2 linked regions of the Archangium primigenium genome follow. The protein of the gene in region 1 binds, or shares a complex with, the protein of each later gene. Links are inferred from orthologs where the notes say so. Each region holds a gene or a part of one and is shown on either strand. Other genes may lie near its edges. The genes, in order: uvrA and mfd.

Region 1 (3,690 bases):
GGTACAGCGCCTCGAGCGAGGCCAGGTCGCCCTCGGGGCCGGCGTAGACCGGCTCCGTGTGCTTGAACCAGGGCCGGATGTCCTCCAGGAGCCACTGGACCCGGGAGCTCTTGAAGCGCTCGAGCTTCAGGAACTCCTGCAGGTGGCCGCGCTCCAGGAGGATGCAGTCATCGCCCGCGCACCACGCCTCGATGCTCAGGTGGTGGGCCAGGAGGCGGTGCTGACGCCGACAGTACTCGCGGTGGGGATCCAGGGTCATGGGGGCCACCGCGAGCATGGCCAGAAAGTCCGCGCCGGGACAGGAATCGTTTCCGGCGCTGTTGGCTTCCGGCTAGGCCGCCGGAGAGGGGGACTCCTCCAGGCGCACGCCCACGCGGTGCCGGCGCTTCTTGGTGAGCACCTGATGGAGGTAGCGCCCGGTGTGGCTCTCCTTCACCTTCGCCACCTGCTCCGGCGTGCCCACGGCGAGCAGCTGGCCACCGCCCGCGCCGCCCTCGGGCCCCATGTCGATGACCCAGTCCGCGCTCTTGATGACGTCCAGGTTGTGCTCGATGACGAGCACGGTGTTGCCCGCCTCCACCAGCCGGTTGAGCACCTGGAGCAGCTTGCGGATGTCCTCGAAGTGCAGGCCCGTGGTGGGCTCGTCGAGGATGTAGAGCGTGCGGCCGGTGGCCACGCGCGCCAGCTCGCGCGCCAGCTTGATGCGCTGGGCCTCGCCACCGGAGAGGGTGGGCGAGCTCTGGCCCAGGCGGATGTAGCCGAGCCCCACGTCCTCCAGCGTCTGGAGCACGCGCATGATGTCCTTGTGCGCGGCGAACACCTGCGCCGCCTCGCGCACGCTCATGTCGAGCACCTCGGCGATGTTCTTGCCCTTGTAGCGCACGCGCAGGGTGGCCTCGTTGAAGCGCTTGCCCCCGCACACCTCGCACGGCACGTACACGTCCGCGAGGAAGTGCATCTCCACGAGCTTCACGCCATCGCCCTCGCACGCCTCGCAGCGTCCGCCCTTGATGTTGAAGGAGAAGCGGCCGGCCGTGTAGCCGAAGGTCCGCGCCTCGGTCGTGAGCGCGAACACCTCGCGGATGGAGTCGAAGAGCTTGGTGTAGGTCGCCGGGTTGCTGCGGGGCGTGCGCCCGATGGGCCGCTGGTCGATGTCGATGACCTTGTCCAGGTGCTCCAGCCCCGTGATGGCCTTGTGCCGGCCGGGCACCTCGCGGCTCTCGTACAGGGCGCGCGCCGCGGCGGGGTAGAGGATGTCGTTGATGAGCGTGGACTTGCCCGCGCCGGACACGCCGGTGACGGCCACGAAGATCCCCAACGGGATGTCCACCGACACGTCCTTGAGGTTGTTCTCCTTGGCGCCCTGGATGGACACCTTGGCCTTGCCCGGGGCGCGGCGCCGCTCGGGCACCTCGATCTCCCTGCGGCCCGAGAGGTAGGCGCCCGTGACGCTCTTCTCGTCGTCCATCACCTCGGCGGGGGTGCCGTGGGACACGATCTGCCCGCCCAGCTCCCCGGCGCCGGGACCGAAGTCCACGAGGTAGTCCGCCTCCTCCATCGTCTCCTCGTCGTGCTCCACCACGACCACGGAGTTGCCCAGGTCCCGCAGGCGCTTGAGCGTGCCGAGCAGCTTGCCGTTGTCACGCTGGTGCAGGCCGATGGACGGCTCGTCGAGGATGTAGATGACGCCCGTGAGCTCGCTGCCCATCTGCGAGGCGAGCCGGATGCGCTGGCTCTCGCCGCCGGACAACGTGGACGCGGTGCGGTCCAGGGTGAGGTAGTTGAGCCCCACGTCCACCAGGAAGCCCAGGCGGCTGCGGATCTCCTTGAGCAGCTCGGTGGCGATCTTCCGCTCCGTCTCGGAGAGTTTGATGTCCTTGAGCCAGCCGAGCGCGTCGCCGATCGTCTTGCGGCTCAGGTCCACGATGGAGCACTCGCGCACCTTGACGGCGCGGCTCTCCGGCTTGAGCCGCGCGCCGCCGCAGGTGGGGCAGGGCTTGTCGCTGAAGAACTTCTGGTAGTAGGCGCGCGCGGCCTCGGACGTGGTCGTCTTGAAGCTGCGCATCAGCTTGTTGACCAGGCCCTCCCACTCCATCTCGTAGGTGCCGCCGTCGCCCCACTTCACGGTGAACGACTTGCCGTCCACCCCGTACATGAGGAGCTTCTTCACCTTGGCGGGCAGCTTCGCGTAGGGCGTGTCCAGATCGAACTCGAAGGCCTGCGCCAGGCTGTCCACGAAGTCCGCCGTCCAGCCCTCGCCCCGGTTCATGCCGCTGGCCCAGGGCTCCACCGCGCCGTCGCGGATGCTGCGCGAGCCGTCCGGGACGATCCGCTCCGGATCCATCTCCGCCTTGGTGCCCAGGCCGTTGCAGTCCGGGCACATGCCCAGCGGGTTGTTGAAGGAGAACGAGGAGGGGGCGAGCTCGCCGAAGGACAGACCACAGGCGTGGCACGCGTTGAGCTCGCTCATGATCTGATCACTCGCGGGGCTGCCCGCCTCGTCGGTGACGATGAGCATGCCCTTGCCCTCGCGCAGCGCCGTCTCCACCGAGTCCGTCAGCCGCTGCTTGCCCTCGGGCTTGATGCTCACCCGGTCGATGACGAGCGCGATGTCGTGCTTGGACTTCTTGTCCAGCTCGATCTTCTCCTCCAGGCTCTTGACCTTGCCGTCGATGCGCGCGCGCGAGAAGCCGCGCTTGAGCGCCTCGGTGAGGATGTCCTTGTGCTCGCCCTTGCGGTTGCTCACCACGGGCGCGAGCACCATGGCCTTGCTGCCCGCGGGCCGGGCCATCAGCGTGTCGACGATCTGCTGGGCGCTCTGCTTGCCCACGGGCTTGCCGCACTGGGGGCAGTGCTGGACGCCCACCGAGGCGAAGAGCACGCGCAGGTAGTCGTGCACCTCGGTGACGGTGCCCACGGTGGAGCGGGGGTTGTTGCTGGCCGCCTTCTGCTCGATGGAGATGGTGGGGGACAGGCCCCGGATGGTGTCGTAGCGGGGCTTCTCCATCTGGCCGAGGAACTGCCGGGCATACGCGGACAGGCTCTCCACGTAGCGGCGCTGACCCTCGGCATAGAGGGTATCGAACGCGAGCGAACTCTTCCCGGATCCCGAGACGCCGGTGAACACCACCAGCTTCTTCTTGGGGATATCCAGGGAGATGTTCTTGAGGTTGTGCTCCTTGGCTCCACGGATGGAGAGGGTATCGGGCTCGGACATAGGCGCGCGGATGTAACACTGAAAGGGCGCGCAGTGGGTGGTTTGTGGGCGCGCCGGGGGGATTCCAGGAGGTTGGATGGCCCCGTGCGCCGGGGGTTTCACGCACGCTTCCGGGGGTCACCTGGCTGGTGGGCCGCCCGGCGGGCGATAGGGCTTCGCCTATTTGACACAACGCGTGAGGTTCCCACTCGACAGGGCGCGTGGAGCGGGGCAGGGTGGAGCGCACGATGGTTCCGCTCGCTCCGGACTCAAGATTGATCGCCGGCGTGGGGGACATCCATGGCCGCTTCCACCGTGTGGAAGCCTGGCTGGATGCCCTGGAGCAGGCGCTGGACCGTCCGGTGGACTTGGCCCTCGCCGTGGGCGACGTGGAGGCCTTCCTCCTGGCGGACGACCACCGGCGCAAGGCGGCCAAGCGGGGAATGCCCGCGGAGTTCGCCGGCTACGCCGACGGCGTGCGCAGCATGAAGCGG
Region 2 (4,459 bases), 5.2 Mb from region 1 along the record:
TGGAGGGCCACACGGACGACGTGCCCACGGATCCCAAGGGCCCGTTCCCCTCCAACTGGGAGCTGAGCCTGGCGCGCGCCATGGCGGTGGTGCGGGCGCTGCAGGACGCGGGCGTGGACCCCACCCGGCTGTCCGCCGCGGGCTATGGGCCCTACCAGCCCATCGCCGCCAACGACTCGCCGGAGCACCGCAGCCTCAACCGGCGCATCGAGATCGTCCTGGCGCCCAACACCGGCGGGCCCTCCGCCGCCCGGTAGCGCGGCGGCGGCGGCTCAGGCCTGGGGCTGCGCGCAGGTGAACAGGTCGCGCATCACCTTCTTGGCCTCGGCGATGAGGCCCTGCTCCCGCACCTCGGGGGCGGGCTTCACCAGGAGCTTGAGGTCCGGGGTGAGCCGGTAGTAGCCCTTGGAGCGCTGCACCAGGGCGAGCAGCTTCGCCCCGTCGAGCAGCGCGTCCGAGCCCAGCATCACCGACAGCCGCCCCGGGCCGCCCTCCAGTCCGCGCAGGCGCAGCTCGCGCATGTCGATCTTCACCAGCGCCTGCTCGCACAGGTTGTCCACCTCGTCCGGGGCCTCGCCGAAGCGGTCCACCAGCTCCGAGCGCAGCTCCTGCACCTCGTCCGGAGCGCTCGCCTGGCTGAAGCGCTTGTAGAAGACGAGCCGCTGGTGCACGTCCGCCACGTAGTCGTCCGGGATGAGCGCCGCCACGGGCAGGTTCACCTCGGGCTCGATGCGCACCTTGGGCGGCTCGCCCTGGACCTCGGCCACGGCCTCCTCGAGCAGCTGGGCGTACATGTCGAAGCCGATGGCGGAGATGGAGCCGGACTGCTCGCCGCCCAGGAGGTTGCCCGCGCCGCGGATCTCCAGGTCGTGGCTGGCGATGGAGAAGCCCGCGCCCAGCTCGGTGAAGCGCTGGAGCACCTCCAGGCGCCGCTGGGCGTCCTTGGTGACGGTGCGGCGCGAGGGCACGAGCAGGTACGCATAGGCGCGCTCGCGCGAGCGGCCCACGCGGCCGCGCAGCTGGTAGAGCTGGGCGAGGCCGAAGGTGTCCGCCCGGTCGACGATCATCGTGTTGGCGCTGGAGATGTCGATGCCGCTCTCGATGATGCTCGTGCACAGGAGCATCTGGAACTTCTTCTCGGTGAACTCGAGCATCACCTTCTCCAGCTGCCCCTCGCCCATCTGCCCGTGGGCCACGCCGATGGAGACGTTCGGCACGAGCTCGCGCAGCCGCGTCTCCATGGCGGGGATGGACTCCACGCGGTTGTGCACGAAGAAGACCTGGCCGCCGCGGGCCACCTCGCGCTCGATGGCCTCCTTGATGGCGGGCGGATCGAACTTCATCACGAAGGTGCGGATGGCGCGCCGGTCCTGGGGCGGGGTGGCGATGATGCTCATCTCGCGCACGCCGGACATGGCCATGTGCAGCGTGCGGGGAATGGGCGTGGCGGACAGGGTGAGCACGTCCACCTGCGAGCGCAGCTTCTTGATCTGCTCCTTGTGCTTCACGCCGAAGCGCTGCTCCTCGTCCACCACGAGCAGGCCCAGGTCCTTGAAGGCCACGTCGCCGCCGAGCAGCTTGTGGGTGCCGATGAGCACGTCCACCTTGCCCTCCTTGGCGCGCTTGAGCAGCTCGCGCGCCTCCTGGGGCTTCTTGAGCCCGGAGAGCACCTCCACCGTGACGGGGTAGTCCTTGAAGCGCCGCTTGAAGGACAGGTAGTGCTGCTGGGCGAGCACCGTGGTGGGCACCAGCACCGCCACCTGCTTCCTGTCCAGCGTGGCCTTGAAGGCGGCGCGCATGGCCACCTCCGTCTTGCCGTAGCCCACGTCGCCGCAGACGAGCCGGTCCATGGGCTGGGTCTTCTGCATGTCCGCGAGCACGTCCTCGATCGCCTTGGCCTGGTCGGGCGTCTCCTCGAACTCGAAGTCCGCCTCGAACTGGGCGTAGTACCGGTCCGGCGCGCTGAAGGCGTGGCCCGGGTGGGCGCGGCGCGCCGCGGCGATGTTGAGCAGCTCCGCGGCCATCTTGAGCAGCTGCTCCTTGACCTTCTTCTTCGTCTTCTCCCAGGACGTGGTGCCCAGCTTGTCCAGCGTCACCTGGGTGGGATCGCCGCCGGTGAACTTCTGGATGAGCCGCATGCGGCCCACCGGCAGGTACACCTTGTCCTTGCCCGCGTACTCGAGCACCAGGAAGTCACCGGGCACGCCGTTGACCTGCATCTTCGTCAGGCCCGAGTAGCGGCCGATGCCGAAGTCGGTGTGGACGATGAGGTCGCCTTCCTTGAGATCCTTGAAGCCCGCGGCGAAGGCATCCAGGCTCTTGGAGCGTCGGGCGCGGCGGCGCGAGCGGGCGCCGAAGATCTCCTCGTCCGACAGCAGCGCGAGCCCGTGCGGGTCCACGAAGCCGTGGCTGATCTCCCCCGTGAACAGGTGCACGGTCACGCTCGGCTCGTACAGGCGCGAGACGTCCGCGAGGGGCCCGGGCTGCACGCGCGCCATCACGTCCCGGTCGAGCAGCAGGCGCTTGAGCCGGTCCGCCTGGCCCGCGGTGCCGCACGCCACGGCGCAGGGCACGCGGTGGTCGCGCCAGGCGCGCAGCCGCTCGATGAGTGGCGTGAGCGCGCCCTCCTCGCCGTGGTGGGCGAGGATGGCCTCGCGCACGTCCTGGGTGGTGGCGTAGGGAAAGAGCACCGGCGGCTCGCCCTGGGACAGCGACAGGCCGCCGCCCTCCATGAGCCGGAACGCGCCCAGCCGCTGCTGCGCCCGCTCCAGGGTGAGGAAGTGGTCCTCGGCGGGGAAGGTGAGGTCCTGCCGCTCGGTGGCCGCCTGGGCCCCGCGGGAGATCTCCGCCCACAGGTCCTCGGCGGCGCGCTCGATGCCCAGCGGATCGTCCAGGTAGAACAGGGGCGACTCGTGCCAGGGCGCCAGGTAGTCGAACAGCGTGCCCAGGCCCTCGGGGAAGAAGCCCGGCAAGAGCCCCTCCAGCCCGAAGCCGGACAGCCCCTCCTGGAGCGCGTCCAGGTACTCGCGCAGCTTGGAGGTGGGCAGGTTGATGCGGTCGGCCAGGGCGCGCGCGGCCGTCTCGGCGTGCCCGCGCGTCACCTCGGAGAAGATGACCTCGCGCGCGGGCAGGAGGATGATCTCCTGCAGCGAGTCCACGGTGCGCTGGCTCTCCGGATCGAAGACGCGGATGGACTCGACCGTGTCCCCGAAGAACTCGATGCGCACGGGCTTCTCGTACAGCGGGCTGAAGACGTCGATGAGCCCGCCCCGCACGGAGAACGTCCCCAGGTCCTCCACGAGCGGACTGCTCGTGTAGCCCATGTGGGTGAGCCGGCGGGCGACCTCGTCGCGATCGAAGTCCTGTCCCACGGTGAGCCGCTCGGACAGGGACTTCATCACCGCGGGGGGCAGCACCTTGCGCAGCAGGCCCCGCACGGACACCACCACCGCCGGACAGCGCGTGCCCTGGGTCAGGTGGAAGAGCGCGCCGAGCCGGTCCGCGACGACCTCGCCATCCGGCGACAGTTCGTCATAGGGCAGCACCTCGTCCGCGGGCACACGCAGCACCCGGGGCTCGCGCGGCGTGCCCTTGCCGCCCAGGAAGAAGGCCAGGTCATGGGCGAGCGCGTCCGCGGCCTCCTCGTCCGGCGCCACACAGACGAGCGGGGCCTTCAGGGTGCGCTGCAACTGGGCGAGCGCATAGCCACGCGCGGCGCCTTGGAGTCCCTGGGTGCGCACGCGGTGCCCGACGCGCAAGGCCTCGAGGACGCGGGCGACGGGGTCACCGGCCACCGGGGGTGAGCGCTGCGCCCCCACATCGAGCTTCTGAGAGAAAGGAGTGTCCATCCGGAGGCGCGTGAAGGCGCCTCCGGGTAATTAGGAGCGCGACCCCGAGGGGTCAACGGAAGAGCGCGACGTCTGGTGGGTGGAGGTCACCCCGGACGGCGAGCGGTCGACTGCTCGTACCCCCCGGCGATCCGGTAATCCTCGTCGTCGTCGTCCGAGCCGCCGTCCCCCTTGCCGTCCTTGGGCCGGAGGGACTCGGCGGTGGCCGCCGGGTCCTGGGTGGAGGACAGGCGGGCAGGCGGACGCGTGGCGCAAACCAGGACGAGGAAGGTGGCGAGAACGAAGGTGAGGACGCGCATTCGGGGGATGCCTCCTGCCCGCGAGACGCGGGGCCCCAGGGAATATTCACGCCCTGGGGGGAGGCGCTAGCCCTTCTTGAGCGTGCGGACGTAGGCCACGAGGGCATCGATCTGCTTGTCGCTCAACTTGTCCTTGTAGGCCTTCATCTTCTTGTTCTTGGGCGAGCCCTCGGCGATCACCTGGCGGATGGCCGCGTCATCGTGGGCGGACTGCCAGGAGGGCAGGGAGAGGTCGTCGATGGCTTCCTTCTTGCCCATCTGGGTCTGCCCCTTGCCGTCCCCGCCATGGCAGGACTTGCACTTGGCCGTCCA

What was found.
Region 2: the proteins of uvrA (region 1) and mfd are in contact, whole or in part, in a crystal structure (PDB 4DFC), measured with the Escherichia coli proteins. The link is inferred for Archangium primigenium from one-to-one orthologs.

Annotation. Positions count from the first base shown.
Region 1 is NZ_JADWYI010000001.1:3,647,152-3,650,841, forward strand. Bases 132-3,520 are described here. They hold uvrA (excinuclease ABC subunit UvrA), read right to left. Parts: upstream 3,218-3,520; coding sequence 332-3,217; downstream 132-331. Other genes in these bases: I3V78_RS15160 (hypothetical protein), read right to left, coding at 132-277; I3V78_RS15170 (metallophosphoesterase family protein), read left to right, coding at 3,445-3,520. In the rest of the region: more of I3V78_RS15160, read right to left, coding at 1-131; more of I3V78_RS15170, read left to right, coding at 3,521-3,690. UniProt on the Escherichia coli protein: The UvrABC repair system catalyzes the recognition and processing of DNA lesions. UvrA is an ATPase and a DNA-binding protein. A damage recognition complex composed of 2 UvrA and 2 UvrB subunits scans DNA for abnormalities.
Region 2 is NZ_JADWYI010000001.1:8,892,839-8,897,297, reverse strand. What follows is about bases 73-4,230. They hold mfd (transcription-repair coupling factor), read right to left. Parts: upstream 3,849-4,230; coding sequence 273-3,848; downstream 73-272. Other genes in these bases: I3V78_RS36520 (c-type cytochrome), read right to left, coding at 4,214-4,230; I3V78_RS36525 (hypothetical protein), read right to left, coding at 3,935-4,147; I3V78_RS36535 (OmpA/MotB family protein), read left to right, coding at 73-257. In the rest of the region: more of I3V78_RS36535, read left to right, coding at 1-72; more of I3V78_RS36520, read right to left, coding at 4,231-4,459. UniProt on the Escherichia coli protein: Couples transcription and DNA repair by recognizing RNA polymerase (RNAP) stalled at DNA lesions. Mediates ATP-dependent release of RNAP and its truncated transcript from the DNA, and recruitment of nucleotide excision repair machinery to the damaged site.